Regions from separate parts of the Mesorhizobium sp. LjNodule214 genome, predicted to be linked through region 1. Evidence: predicted binding sites of a transcription regulator. Region 1 holds the regulator's gene; each other region holds the start of a gene.
What was found. Region 1 encodes PhoB, which activates phosphate uptake and scavenging genes when phosphate is short. Its sites were predicted from a motif close to TGTCATNNANCTGTCAT; they were not measured.
Positions count from the first base shown of each region.

Region 2: the regulator PhoB is predicted to act here: its motif matches at 2,819-2,835, upstream of ACSQ3Z_RS05040 (DUF1045 domain-containing protein).
Region 3: the regulator PhoB is predicted to act here: its motif matches at 1,667-1,683, upstream of phnF (phosphonate metabolism transcriptional regulator PhnF).

Region 1 is NZ_CAXUPE020000001.1:141,752-146,672, forward strand. It holds gene xylF (D-xylose ABC transporter substrate-binding protein) at 1-145, opposite strand, end outside; gene ACSQ3Z_RS00615 (ROK family protein) at 412-1,653, shown strand; gene ACSQ3Z_RS00620 (hypothetical protein) at 1,681-2,034, shown strand; gene phoB (phosphate regulon transcriptional regulator PhoB) at 2,062-2,751, opposite strand; gene phoU (phosphate signaling complex protein PhoU) at 2,768-3,478, opposite strand; gene pstB (phosphate ABC transporter ATP-binding protein PstB) at 3,517-4,341, opposite strand; gene pstA (phosphate ABC transporter permease PstA) at 4,357-4,921, opposite strand, start outside.
Region 2 is NZ_CAXUPE020000001.1:1,025,293-1,030,213, reverse strand. It holds gene ACSQ3Z_RS05055 (ABC transporter permease) at 1-35, shown strand, start outside; gene phnN (phosphonate metabolism protein/1,5-bisphosphokinase (PRPP-forming) PhnN) at 185-814, opposite strand; gene ACSQ3Z_RS05045 (alpha-D-ribose 1-methylphosphonate 5-triphosphate diphosphatase) at 811-1,950, opposite strand; gene ACSQ3Z_RS05040 (DUF1045 domain-containing protein) at 1,969-2,676, opposite strand; gene iolB (5-deoxy-glucuronate isomerase) at 3,017-3,829, opposite strand; gene ACSQ3Z_RS05030 (DUF3329 domain-containing protein) at 3,835-4,053, opposite strand; gene iolE (myo-inosose-2 dehydratase) at 4,118-4,921, opposite strand, start outside.
Region 3 is NZ_CAXUPE020000002.1:1,934,573-1,939,493, forward strand. It holds gene ACSQ3Z_RS23130 (zinc-binding alcohol dehydrogenase family protein) at 1-17, shown strand, start outside; gene ACSQ3Z_RS23135 (amidohydrolase family protein) at 22-849, shown strand; gene phnF (phosphonate metabolism transcriptional regulator PhnF) at 861-1,607, opposite strand; gene phnG (phosphonate C-P lyase system protein PhnG) at 1,765-2,226, shown strand; gene phnH (phosphonate C-P lyase system protein PhnH) at 2,226-2,837, shown strand; gene ACSQ3Z_RS23155 (carbon-phosphorus lyase complex subunit PhnI) at 2,839-3,951, shown strand; gene fosX (FosX/FosE/FosI family fosfomycin resistance hydrolase) at 3,948-4,367, shown strand; gene ACSQ3Z_RS23165 (alpha-D-ribose 1-methylphosphonate 5-phosphate C-P-lyase PhnJ) at 4,627-4,921, shown strand, end outside.

The DNA of each region.
Region 1 (4,921 bases):
TCATTGCCGCCTCGTCGGTCTTCCAGCGCTCTTCCTGGAAGTTCGACCATGACACGCCAATGACCTTGTCCTTCGCCTGCGCGACCGACGCCAGTGTCAGCGACATGGCGACACCCGCCAGCATGGCGACTGCAAATTTCTTCATGATATCCTCCCTGCGCCGCGCGCGGCGCGACAAAACTGACCCGAAGGTCGGCACAAGGCTCTATTTTTTCGAGCCTCGAAAAAACACTGATGCAACGACAAAGCGCTGTCAACATCGATTCTGATGGATTTTGATGGGTCGGCGACTTTTTTTCGAGTCTCGGAATAAATAAATGACAGGGCTTCCCACTTCTGCCAATATTCGATGAGCGCGTCGACGGCCTTCGACGTCACGAAAGGCTGCGGCGGCAGGGAGGAACGCAGGCCATGTCGGTTGGAATCCGCCACGACGATCTACGCCGGCGCAACCGGGCGATGGTGATTTCGGCCGTGCGCCGGGCCGGCCAGCCGTCACGGACCGAGATCGCCGCGACTACCGGCCTCAGCCATTCGACCATTTCGGCGATCTCGTCAGACCTGATCCAGGAAGGCATCCTCACTGAGAGCAAGCCGAGCGAGACGGCTTCACTGAAGCGCGGCCGGCCGCAGGTCGGCCTCGGCCTCAATCCGGAAGCCACGGCGGTGATGACCGTGGTGCTGTCGCTGAACTTCCTCTCCGTCGCCGTCATCGATTATGCCGGACAGGTCATTGCCGAGGAACAGCGCCGCCTCGACACGCTGACCATGCCGCGCGACGAGCTGATCGGCGAATGCACGGCAATAGTCCGGCGCCGGTTCGAGGATCCGGACCTCGATGTGCGCAGCGTCGCCCGCATCGCGATGGGCATCCAGGGCATCACCGACACCCATGCCCGCGCCATGCTGTGGTCGCCGATCACGTCGCTGACCGACATCCCCTTTGCCGACATTCTGGAAGGCGAATTCGGCATTCCCGCCACCATGGAAAACGACTGCAACATGATGGCGGTGGCGCTGCAATGGCGCGATCCCGACCGCTACCGCGACGATTTCATCGCCATCCTGCTCTCGCACGGCATCGGCATGGGGCTGGTGCTGAAGGGCGAACTGTTCACCGGCACTCATTCGTCCGGCGGCGAGTTCGGCCACATGATCCACCGGCCGGGCGGTGCGCTCTGCCGCTGCGGACGGCGCGGCTGCGTCGAGGCCTATGCCGGCAACTATGCCATCTGGCGCAACGCCAGGATGATGAGCGAGGATGCCGAACCGGTCGATGTCGGCGATGCCGACATGCGCGCGCTCGCCGCGCGGGCGCGCGAGACCGACGGCCCGGAGCGCGAAGCCTATCGCAAGGCCGGCGAGGCGCTCGGCTTCGGCCTTGGCAGCCTGTTCGCACTGATCGACCCGGCACCGGTCGCCATGGTCGGCGTCGGCGCCGCCGCCTTCGATCTGATCGAACCGGCGCTGCGCGAGGCGATTGCCCAGACTGCCGGCGGCCAGCACTCGAAATCGATCTCCTTCGACACCGAGCCGAATGAGTTGCCGCTGATCCGCGAGGGCTGCGCCATGCGCGCGCTCGGCTTCGTCGACCAGGAGATTTTTGCGCCGGGCGTCCAGCAGCGAACGGTCGCCGGCAAGAGCGTTGCCTGAAACGTCAGACCCCAATCGTGAGCGTCTATGATGAAGAGCTACCGTAACCGGCATGGCGTGACATATTACCTGCCGGACTTCGGCCCGCCAGTCCGTTGGCTTTCTTGCGCCGATGTCTCGTCCCGTGAAACTGATCTTCCCGTCGTGTCCTACTTCGAATGCGACGCCGGAAATCTTGGCTGTCGGGCAATGCACATTTACGCAGATGGTCGCGTGCTCCTCGCCTATCCCGGCGGCCTCGACGGCGATCACTTGCCCGAAGGGGAGCTGCCGCCGGTGGGAGAGGTCGACGACCCAGATGGCGCGCAAACCCGCGAGACCACCAAACCCGAGTTCGATGCTCTGTGGGCTGTACTGTCTCGCTTAGAAAGTAGCGCGTGAATCCCGATCTGTCGGGATGGAAGGGTCCTAATCTTCCCGGATCGCGTAGCCTGCGCCGCGGATGGTGCGGATGACGTCGGGCATGCGGCCATTGTTGACCGCCTTGCGCAGCCGGCCGACATGCACGTCGACCGTGCGCTCGTCGATATAAATCGTCTCGCCCCAGACATTGTCGAGCAACTGGCTGCGCGAAAACACCCGGCCCGGATGCCGCATCATGAATTCGAGCAGCCGGAACTCGGTCGGCCCGAGCCTGATCTCGCTCTTCTTGCGGTAGACCCGGTGCGACTCGCGGTCGAGCACTATGTCGCCGACCTTGAGCATGCTGGACAGCACTTCCGGCTTGGCGCGGCGCAGCAGCGCCTTGACCCTGGCCATGAATTCCGGCGTCGAGAACGGCTTGACCAGATAGTCGTCGGCGCCGGTGGAGAGGCCCCGCACGCGGTCGCTCTCTTCGCCACGCGCCGTCAGCATGATGATCGGCAGCCGCTCGGTCTCGGGCCGCATCCTCAGGCGCCGGCAAAGCTCGATGCCGGAAACCGCCGGCACCATCCAGTCGAGCACCAGAAGATCGGGCACATTCTCCTGTAGGCGGATCTCGGCCTCGTCGCCGCGCGTCACCACCTCGACCTGGTAGCCTTCGGATTCCAGATTGTAGCGGAGCAGCACCCCCAGCGGCTCCTCGTCCTCCACCACCATGATGCGTGGCGCGATCATCGGTCGGTTACCCCTGTCATGCCGCCGGTGCGGACATCGCCGTCTCGTCCTGTTTGGGACGATTGGCGGGCAATTGCGAGCCGGTCAGAACGTAGTAGGCGTTCTCGGCAATGTTGGTGACATGGTCGCCGATGCGCTCCAGATTCTTGGCGCAAAACAGCAGATGCGTGCAGGCCGTGATGTTGCGCGGATCCTCCATCATGTAGGTCAGCAGCTCGCGGAACACCGACGTGTACTTGACGTCGATGCGCTCGTCGTCGTTCCGAAGCTTGGCGAGTGCCGCAGCGTCGGCGGCGGCGTATTGCTCGATCACCCCTTGCACCTGGACCAGCACCAGCTGCGCCATCACATCGATGGTGTGCGAGAGGTCGCGCGGCGTGACGCTGAGGCCGACGGTGCCGACGCGCTTGGCGATGTTCTTGGCAAGGTCGCCGATGCGTTCGAGATCGCCGGCCATGCGGATCGAACCGACCACAGCGCGCAGATCGTTGGCCATCGGCTGGCGCTTGGCGATCAGCGTGATGGCGCGGTCGTCCAGCTCGCGCTGGCGCGCATCCATGATGGCGTCGTCTGAGACGACGCGCTGCGCCAGCGCATTGTCCGATGTCAGCAATGCACGGGTTGCCCCGCCGACCATCGAGCCGGCCAGTTCGCCCATGTCGGAGATCAGCTTACTGATCGCCCCGAGATCCTCGTCGAAAGAGGCGACGGTATGATGTTCACCCATGATCCTGTCCTCGTGCCTGAAAGTTGCCGCCGGACCGCTCAGCCGAACCGGCCGGTGATGTAGTCCTGCGTGCGCTTGTCGTCGGGGTTGGTGAACATCTTGTCGGTGGCGCCCTCCTCGACCAGATAGCCGAGGTGGAACATGGCCGTGCGCTGCGACACGCGCGCCGCCTGCTGCATCGAGTGCGTGACGATGACGATCGTGTAATTCTGGCGCAGCTCGTCGATCAGCTCCTCGACGCGAGCCGTGGCGATCGGGTCGAGCGCCGAGCAGGGCTCGTCCATCAGGATCACTTCCGGCGACACGGCGATGGCACGCGCGATGCACAGGCGCTGCTGCTGGCCGCCGGAAAGGCCGGTGCCGGGCTCTTGCAGGCGATCCTTCACCTCGTTCCAGATCGCCGCCTTCTTCAGGCTCGATTCGACGATCTGGTCCATGTCGGCCTTGCGCTTGGCCAGCCCGTGGATGCGCGGGCCGTAGGCGACGTTCTCGTAGATCGACTTCGGGAACGGGTTGGGCTTCTGGAACACCATGCCGACGCGGGCCCTGAGTTCGACGACATCGATGTTCTTGTCGTAGATGTCCTCTTCGTCCAGCGTGATCTTGCCGGTCACCCGCGCCGAGTCGATGGTGTCGTTCATGCGGTTGAGGCAGCGCAGGAAGGTCGACTTGCCGCAGCCGGAAGGGCCGATCAGCGCCGTCACCTGGTTGAGGCGGACGTCGAGATTAACGTCGAACAGCGCCTGCTTGTCGCCATAGAACACGCCGACCTTGTCGCCGCGCATCTTGATCACTTCGTTCGACTTGGCGTTCATCTTGTCGCCCACTGCGTTTTCGAGGGACTGTTCGGTCATGATGTTCATACCAGATGCCTTCTTTTACCAGCGCCGTTCGAAGCGGCGCCGCAGCACGATCGCTGTGATGTTCATGGCCATGAGGAAGACGAGCAGGATGATGATGGCGCCCGACATGCGCTCGACGAAGGCGCGTTCGGCCTCGTTGGCCCACATGTAGATCTGCACCGGCAGCGCCGTCGCCGGATCGAAAGGCGTCTTCGGATAGTCGGCGACGAAGGCGACCATGCCGATCAGCAGCAGCGGCGCGGTCTCGCCCAGCGCACGCGCCAGCCCGATGATGGTGCCAGTGAGGATGCCGGGGGCGGCGAGCGGCAGGATATGCTGGAACACCATCTGCATCTTGGACGCGCCGAGGCCGAGTGCTGCCGAGCGGATCGACGGCGGCACCGCGGCAAGGGCGGCGCGCGTGGCGATGATGATCGTCGGCAGCGTCATCAGCGTCAGCACCAGGCCGCCGACGAAAGCGGCCGAACGCGGCATGCCGAGGAAGTTGATGAACACGGCAAGCCCGAGCAGGCCGAAAACGATCGACGGCACCGCTGCCAGATTGTTGATGTTGACTTCGATCAGGTCGGTGAGGCGGTTC
Region 2 (4,921 bases), 880 kb from region 1:
CGCGCAAGAACGTGGCGGGCGCGCCGGCGGAATAGCTGCTCGTCTCTCCCTTCTCCCCTTGTGGGAGAAGGTAAGAAGCAGCCTAGAGCGGTTCAGCTTTTGGTAGAATCGCCGACCCGCTCTAAGTATTTGTTTTTACGCAATTCCGGACGGAAAACCGCTGCGCACTTTTCCTGGAATTGCTCTAGATCATGCTCGACAGGTCGGAGAACGCCATCGCCTTGCACAGCACTTCGGCAAAGCGCTCGCCTGCCACTTCGCGGGCGCCGCTGTTGTCGATCGAGGTGACATCGGGGCCGGACAGCGCGACGGACGTGCTGCGCGCCAGCCGAGCCAGCACCTCGCCACGCGACTCGCGGCCGCGCATGGCCAGCCGCTCGGCGAGGATTTCCGGCGTCGCGGTGATCTCGACAACGGCCAGATTGGCGTAGCGGTCGCGCAACGCCGGGATGATGGCGCGGGAGACATTGGCGACGGCGACCTGACCGTTGGCGACCGACCAGTCGACATCGGCCGGAATGCCATAGCGCAGGCCATGCGCCTCCCAGGCTATGGCGAAGGCGCCGTCGGCCTCGGCCTCGGCGAAGGCCGCGTCGGCCAGCGTGTCGTGATCCTCGCTCGCCGCATCGCTCGGCCTTGTGATGACCCGGCGGACGAACTCCAGCCGGCTCTCATCGGCGAAACGCGCCTTGGCATAGCCGATCACCGTGTCCTTGCCGGCGCCGCTCGGCCCGACCACGGCGACGAAGACGCCGTGGCGGATCGGAAAGGTATCGGTGGACAGTTCGCGTTCGATCAACGCCGAGACCATCATGCGACCCGGCGCCCCTGGCGCCAGACAGTGCGGACGACCGGCACATGGTCGTCGACGCGCACGCGCACCAGATCGGCGCGGCGTCCCTGTTCGATGACGCCGCGATCGCTGAGGCCGACCGCCTCGGCCGGGTTCTTCGACACCATGGCCACCGCCTGCGGCAGCGAAATGCCCTCGACGACATCGCCGAGGAAGAAGGCCGACTGGATCAGGCTGAAAGGAATGTAGTCCGACGACAGGATGTCGAGCAGGCCGTCACCGGCCAGCGTGCGGGCCGAGACATTGCCGGAATGCGAGGCGCCGCGCATGACGTTGGGGGCGCCCATCAGCACGCCGAGCCCGGCCGCTTTCGAGGCCCGTGCCGCTTCCTCGGTGGTCGGGAATTCGGCGACGCGCACACCCTGCTCGATCGCCTCCTCGACATGGCCCGAGGTGGCGTCGTCGTGGCTCGCCAGCACGATGCCGCGCTCATGGCAGGCGGCGGCGATGAAGACGCGGTTGGGGCCCGAATTCATGGCCGATTCCGCCATGCGCTTCTCGCAGAACTTCTGAAAGGCGCGATCCGTCAGCTTCAGCTTGCGCTGGTAGTAGTAGGCATAGGTCTCGAGATTGACGAACTGGCGCTGTCCCGGCGCATGATCCATCAGCGAAGCCAGCTTCACCCTTTCATCGGTTTCGAAATTGGCGAAGGCCCTGAGGCAATCGGGCGCTGAAACCTCGCAGCGCAGATGGATGAAGTGATCGGCCCGCAGCCGATCTTCGCGCACGCTGTCCTCGATCGCGTCGGCCAGCTTGCGGATGTCGGCGGAAGTCAGGTCGGCGTCCTCGTCCATGCCGACACGCAAGGCGTCGAGCACGGTGGTGATGCCGGCAGTCGCCACCTGCGCGTCATGGGCAAGCACGGCGGCGATCGGGTTCCAGCGCACTTTCGGCCGCGGTGCGTAGTGGCCCTCGAGATGGTCGGTATGGAGCTCGACCAGGCCGGGGATGATGTAATCGCCGCCCATGTCCTCGCCGGTGTGGGCGACGCCGGTATCGATGGCGGCGATCAGGCCGTCGCGCAGCACGAGCGAGCCCTCGACGATCTCGTCGGCAAGCACGATGCGGGCGTTGGTAAGAACGGTCTCGGCGGTCATTTCAGGCAGTCCTTGATCTCAAGCAGTTTTTCTGGCCGGGCGACGCCCGAGCGCGTGATGGGAAAGCACCATGAACGGCGCGCCCGGTTCGGTTTCGACAAACAGCGTCAGCGCATCCACCGGCACCGGCCGCAGCAGCACCTCCGCAAACAGGCTGTCGATTGCTGCGCGCAGACGAGGGCTTTCCTGTGACGCGGCGCGGCCGGACAGCGTCATGTGAAAGCGAAAGGTCTCGAAGACGTAAGGGTAGCCCCACTGGCAGAGGTTGCGGAATTCGGCGGGCTTCAGCGAATCCGGGCTGCGCCGTTCTATTTCTGCCTCGGTCAGCGGCGCGCGAAAACGGTCGAAGCCGAGCACGACGTCGTCGGCAAAGCGGTTGAGTGCCGCCAGCGGCGCCTCGGGAACCAGCGCGAAGAAGCCGTCGATCTGGCCGACGACCAGGCGCGGAATGGTGACTGCCGGCGTCGCTTCGGCAAAAGCATCAAGTGCCGCACGAAGCGAGGCTTCCGTCTCGTTCGGGGCCAGCCGGAAGGGCGCCTTCAGCGTCGCATGGAAGCCGTAGCGCCGCGCCGAGGCGGTGTGGAAGGCGACTTCCGCCGCCGACAATTCGCCCACGGCCTCGACCGGCCGCGTCGCCGCGCCAAACGGATCGCGGCCAAGCCAGTTGGCGGCGATCCGCGCCAACGGCTCGTCCTGTCCTGGGGTGAAGTAGATGGCGTAGCGCATCGAAAATTCCTCGTTAAAGCGCGACGCGTTTGAGGAGATGGTGCGACGCGCTTTAAGTCTTGGTTTTTGGCATGTCGTCGTCCCAAAACCGCTGCGCACTTTTGGGCGACATGCACTGGCCCCGCTGCCATAGGCGATTTGCATGACGGATTGACGAAGCTTTGAAGGGTTTTCGATGGCAAATCGACACGGCAAGTCCTTAGCCGACGATTTTTCCGTGCTGGACCAATAGCTTCAGCAGAAAAGCAAGCCGGGACCCCTTCGAACCAAATGTATTCCGGCTTTCGTTTGGCCGCATTTCAGCAAGCCCAGCGATGCCGCTCGGCTGCAAAATGCTCTGTCAGGCCGTCATCAACCATTCGTGCTCGGGCGCATTGTGGAACTTCCACGTGCGCTTCGGGCCGGCCATGACGTTGAGATAATAGAGGTCGTAGCCATGACAGGCTGCGCAAGGATGATAACCCTTGGGCACCAGCACGACATCACCGTCCTCGATCGCCATCGCCTCGTCCAGATCGCGCTCGCCATTCTTGTCGGCATCGGTGTAGACGCGCTGGAAGGCAAAGCCCTGCGGCGGGTTGAGGCGGTGGTAATAGGTCTCCTCGAGATAGGACTCGGCCGGCAAATTGTCCTGGTCGTGCTTATGCGGCGGATAGCTCGAGGTGTGGCCACCGGGCGTGATCACCTCGACCACCAGCAGCGAGTCGGCCGGCTTGCCCTCCGGCAGGATGTTGGTGACGTAACGCGTGTTGGTGCCTTTGCCTCGCACCTCTTGGCCAAGATCGTCCGGCGCGATGACACGGACGGGCAGGTCACCGCTCAAGCCGGGCGCCGAGCAGACGGCAAGCTCGAGATCTGTGTCGGCGGTCACCGACCAGTCCGAACCCTCGGGCACGTAGACCGACCACGGCTTGCCCTCGAAAGGCGACATGCGCTGGCCGAGCAGGCCAAGTTCCTTGCCGCCGGCGCTCGCCTTGCCCTTGCCGGTGACGAAGACCAGGCAGACCTCACGATCGGCGGTCTGGCCCGAGGCGCTCTCGCCGGGCTTCAGCCGATGCAGATCGAAACCGACATAGGTCCAGCCGGCATTTTTCGGCGTCACATGGGCGACGCGGCCATGGCCCTTGTTGGCTTTGACGAGCAGCTTCGACATCTGGGTTACTCCTTCGGTTCGGGCTCGGTCGGTGCCTTGCCCTCTTCGGCTGGCTTGTAGAGATAGAAGAACTGCCAGACGGCGTAGCCGGCGAAGCCGAGCGCGATCACGCCCCAGAACGGTGTGCCGGAGGCGAACTCGATCGCCGACCAGATCAGGCAGACCGCGACGATGGCAACGCGCCGCCACAGCGGCCGGAAGAACGGGTGCTCATTATCTTTCATCGGGCCAATCCGGATTTCACCAACCGGACCTCAGATAGGCCGCCGGTCACGGCAAATCCAGCGTTCATGCGTTGGGGAAGCCTTGCGTCTCGACCGTGTAGCCCGACGCCGTCATCACCCGCATCAGTTCCTTGTAGCCGACCTGTGCCATTTTAAGCGGCGGGTTCTTCTTCGGATCCTGCTCGGCCTCGACGACGAACCAGCCCTCATAGCCATGGTCCGCCAGCCTTTGCACGATAGCGCCGAAATCCAGCGAACCGTCGCCCGGCACGGTGAAGGCGCCAAGCGCCACGGCATCGAGGAAGGATTGCCTGGTGCGGTCGAGACTGTCGATCACGCCCATGCGCACGTCCTTCACATGGACGTGGTTGATGCGCTTGTGGTGGTTGTCGATGGCGCGCAGCACGTCGCCGCCGGCAAAGGCCAAATGACCTGCGTCGAGCAGCAGCGGAATGCCCTCGCCCGAATGGCGCATGAAGGCGTCGAGCTCCGTCTCCGTCTCGACGACCGCCGCCATATGATGATGGTAGGACAGCGGCATGCCTTGCTCGGCGCACCATTCGCCGAATTCGGTCAGGCGCTTGGCGTAGGCCTTCATCTCGTCGCTCGAAAGTTTGGGCTTGGTGGCGAGCGGCTTCGAGCGGTCGCCCTGGATGGAACGGCCGACCTCGCCATAGACGATGCAAGGCGCATTCACGGCCTTGAACAGATCGATCATCGGCTGGATGCGATCCTTGTTCCTGGCCATTTCCTCGTCGACCAGCGTGCCGGAGAACCAGCCGCCGCACAGCGTGACGTCGGCTTCCTTCAGGATCGGCAGCATCACCTTGGGGTCGTTGGGGAAGCGGCGGCCCATCTCCATGCCGGT
Region 3 (4,921 bases), on a different contig from region 1:
TCATCGAGGTCGGATGAGACGATGCGGATCGACGCACACCAGCACTACTGGAAGATCGCCCGCGGCGACTATTTCTGGATGGGGCCGCATGTCGCGCCGATCGTGCGCGATGTCTTTCCGGCCGATCTTAAGCCGCATCTCAACGCTGCCGGCATCGATCGAACCGTCGTGGTGCAAGCGGCGGCGACAGTGGCCGAGACCGAGTTCATGCTCGACCTTGCCGAGACCGAACCGAGCATCGCCGCGGTGGTCGGCTGGGTCGATCTCGGCGCCGACGACGTCGAAGCAACGTTGCGCCGGCTGGCGGCACGGCCGAAATTCCGTGGCATCCGGCCGATGCTGCAGGACATTGACGACACGTTCGACATTTTGAAGCCAAAGCACCTTGCGGCGCTCAGGCTGCTGCCCAAACTGAACCTGCGTTTCGACGCGCTGGCGCAGCCGCGTCATTTGCCGGTGGTCGCGGCACTTGCCGACCACATTCCGGAGTTGGCGATCGTCGTCGACCACGCTGCCAAGCCGTTCATCGCCAAGGGCATCATCGAGCCTTGGGCAAGCGACATGGCCGCGCTCGCCAACAGACCGTCGGTGCTGTGCAAGTTTTCCGGGCTGGTCACCGAAGCCGGCCCGAACTGGTCGATCGCCGGCCTGAAACCCTATGCCGACCATCTCATCGCTTGCTTCGGCCCGGAACGGCTGATGTTCGGCAGCGACTGGCCGGTTTGCGAACTGGCCGCCACCTATGAGAAGTGGCTGGCCGCCGCGAAGGAACTTGTGGCCGGTCTTTCGCCGGCCGCGCGCGATCAGATCTTCGGCGGCACGGCCGCGCTTTTCTACGGCATCGACTGACAGCTCGAACTCTACAAGGCGGACAATTTCAACTCCACCCGCTCGGCCGGAAACCGCGACTCGGAAAACTGGATCGGCTTTCCGTCTGGCGTGATGTTGACGGCAACCGTAACCAGCACGATGGCGCCAGGCTGCAGGTCGAGATCGGCGAGGTCGGCGGCATCGGCGTGGCGAGCCGAAAGCACCGTCGATTGCCTCAGATAATCGTTGATCCCAAAGCGCTTGAGCGAAGCAGTGACCGATCCGGTTTCCGCCATCGCAGCGTCGATACCGGCGAAGCGCTGGGCATCAAGCCAGGCAGTGGCGCGCGACACCGGATGCCCGTCGGCTTCCCCGCGCGTCTCCAGCCGAACCACGGTGGATCCTCTGGCAAGACCCAGGGCCTCTGCGACGCGGCGGCTGGCCGGCTCGACCGACGACGCCAGCAGGACGATATGCCGTTCGGACGCCTGCCCTTGCAGGCCGGTCGAAAAGCGTGTGCGGGCGCCGATCGGATAGGACAGCCGCTTGCGCGACAGCACGAAGGTACCGCGCCCTTGCTCCGCCCTCAGCACCCCGTCCTGCACAAGGGCGGCGATGGCGCTGCGCACGGTATGGCGGTTGACGGCATAGCGCTCAGCCAATGCTATTTCCGGCGGCAGCGCGGCGTTTTCAGCAAAATCGCCTACGGCAATCGAATGCAGGATCTGGTCGGCGATCTGCCGCCAAAGCGAAACCCCGCTACGCCGTTCGATGCCGGCAACTTGCTGCCCAATCATTTCCAACCCCGATCTTCTCGCCCACCCCGACTTTTCGCTCGCCCAGTCTTTTTGCCAGATGTCATGCACCCGTCATGGACTCGCGCTAGCTAACAGGTATAATTTGTATGGTTGTCTATATCAATCGACAAATTAGCCACTACGCAAGGAGTTCGCCATGCGAGGACAGGAAGCCCGCGATCAGGCCGAACGCAAGGCGATCATGGCGACGCTGGCGCAGTCGCCCGGCGACGACATCGCCCGCCTCTGGAACGAGGCCGGCCTGCCTTCGGAAGCCGAACTGCTGCGCGGCCCCGAAACCGGCCTGGTCACCGTGCGCGGCCGCATCGGCGGCGGCGGCGCGCCCTTCAATGTCGGCGAGGCGACCGTCACCCGCGCCACGGTCCGGCTGCCGTCCGGACAGGTCGGCCATTGCTACACGCTCGGTCGCGACAAGCGGAAGGCGAAGCTGGCGGCGATCGCCGATGCGCTGTGGCAGGAGCCCGCCCATCGCGAGGCGGTCGAGACCAGGCTGGTGGCGCCGCTGCGGGCGGCCCTGGTCGAGGCGCGCGAACAGCGGCGCGCCGAGACCGCGGCAACGAAAGTGGATTTCTTCACCATGGTGCGCGGAGAAGACTGATGGGGTTGGCTGTGCAAGCGATCGAGGGCGGCTTCGCCGATCCGGTGTTCAACGCCCAGACGGTGTTTCGCGCCGTGATGGATGCCATGGCGCGACCGGGCAGCGTGCAAGCCCTGCCGGCCTTTGCCCGCCCACCGGTGCCGCTTTCGGCGACGGCTGGCGCCATTGCGCTTTCGCTCTGCGACAACGACACGCCGCTCTGGCTCGATCTCCCCTTGCAAGCCGCACCCGCCGTTAAATCCTGGCTCGGCTTCCACACCGGCGCGCCTTCAGCCAACACCCCGGCCGATGCGCATTTCGCGCTGATCGCCAACCCGGCGGAAATGATGGCGCTCGACGGCTTTTCGCAAGGCACCCAGGATTATCCCGATCGCTCGACGACGCTGATCCTGCAGGTCACCGATCTTGCCTCTGGCGCGCCGCTGCTGCTCGAAGGCCCCGGCATAGAAACCAGTGCGACCATCGCGCCGGCGCAGATGCCGCGTCATTTCGTCGAACAGTGGAAGCAGAACAACCAGCGCTTTCCGCGTGGCGTCGACATCATCCTGGCCACAGCCGACAGCCTCGCTTGCCTGCCGCGCACGACGCGCATCAAGACGATGGAGGCGTAAGATGTACGTTGCGGTAAAAGGCGGCGAAGCAGCTATTCGTAACGCCCACCGGCTGCTCGCCGATCGCCGGCGCGGCGACCGTTCGGTGCCGGCACTTCGCCTCGACCAGATCGTCGAGCAGCTAGCGCTCGGCGTCGACCGGGTGATGAGCGAAGGTTCGCTCTACGACAGGGAATTGGCCGCACTCGCAATCGTCCAGGCGCGCGGCGACATGATCGAGGCGATCTTCCTGGTCCGCGCCTATCGCACGACCCTGCCGCGCTTCGGCTACACCAAAGCGATCGACACCGGCGCGATGTTGGTCGAGCGGCGGGTGTCGGCGACCTACAAGGACCTGCCCGGCGGCCAGTTGCTCGGCCCGACCTTCGACTACACCCACCGGCTGCTCGATCCGGAGCTTGCCGCCGGCGGCGACGTCGCCGAGCCGTTGCAGCGCGAAAGCGAGGCGGAAGCCATGCCGCGCGTCTCGGCGATCCTCGCCCGCGAAGGCCTGATCGAGCCGGACGGCGACATGCCGCAGGACCATATCCCCGGCGACATCACCCGCGAGCCGCTGGAATTCCCGATGGCGCGCGACATCCGCCTGCAGGCGCTGTCGCGCGGCGACGAGGGTTTTCTGCTGGCGCTCGGCTATTCCACCCAGCGTGGCTATGCCCGCAACCATCCTTTCGTCGGCGAGGTCCGCATCGGCGAGGTCGAGCTGGAACTCGACGTGCCGGAACTGCCCTTCGCCGCGCCACTCGGCTCTGTCCGCGTCACCGAGTGCCAGATGGTCAACCAGTTCAAGGGCTCGGCCAAGGCGCCGCCGCAGTTCACCCGCGGCTACGGCCTGGTCTTCGGCCAGAGCGAGCGCAAGGCGATGGCCATGGCGCTCTGCGACCGCGCTCTTCGTGCAAGCGAACTGGGCGAGGATGTCGTCGCCGCCGCGCAGGACGAGGAGTTCGTCATCTCGCATTCCGACAATGTCCAGGCGACCGGCTTCGTCGAACATCTGAAATTGCCGCACTATGTCGATTTCCAGGCTGAACTCGACCTCGTGCGCCGCATGCGCGCCGAATACGAGGCCCGCGAAAACCCTGCCAAGGTCGAGGAAAAGCGGGAGGCCGCCGAATGATCGAATGCCTGTCCCACATGACGTTCATCGTCCACGATCTCGACCGCATGAGCGCGATCCTGACCGGCATTTTCGACGCGCGCGAAGTCTATGCCAGCGATGCCCAGCAGTTCTCGCTGTCGCGGGAAAAATTCTTCCTGATCGGCGATCTCTGGATCGCCATCATGGAGGGCGAAGCGCTGCCGCAGCGCAGCTACAACCACATCGCCTTCAAGATCGATGACGCCGATTTCGACCGCTATGCCGAGCGCGTCAAAACGCTTGGCCTCGACATGCGCCCACCACGCCCGCGCGTCGGGGGCGAAGGCCGCTCGATCTACTTCTACGACGAAGACAATCACATGTTCGAACTGCACACTGGCACGCTGGCCGATCGGCTGGCGTGCTACGCCAGGGGACTGGAGGTCGCCGGATGATCCTAGCTGCCCCCGCCGGAATGGCCACCGCCATCGTACCCTCCGGGCCCGCCATAACCACCACTGCCGGCTACGGTCTCGCCACTCGCGCCTTCCTTCGGCGCAGGGAGAACCATTCTTCGAAGGACAAAGGCAACCACGCCAATAAACGCCAACGGGAGAATTCCGATGTGCATCCATCCGGCTGGGGTCATCTGAGTCGGGCCCATTTTCCGTGTGTTGGAAGCCAGTTCGGTAGCACAAAGCGGAAGCGATCACCATGACCGACATCGCCACCTATAACTTCGCCTATCTCGACGAGCAGACCAAGCGGATGATCCGCCGCGCGATCCTCAAGGGCATCGCCATTCCCGCCTACCAGGTTCCGTTCGCCTCGCGCGAAATGCCGATGCCCTATGGCTGGGGCACCGGCGGCGTGCAGGTCACTGCTTCGATCATCGGTCCGGATGACGTGCTGAAGGTCATCGACCAGGGCGCCGACGACACCACCAACGCCGTCTCGATCCGCGCCTTCTTCAAGAAGGTCGCCAACGTCGTGGTGACCACCGAGACGG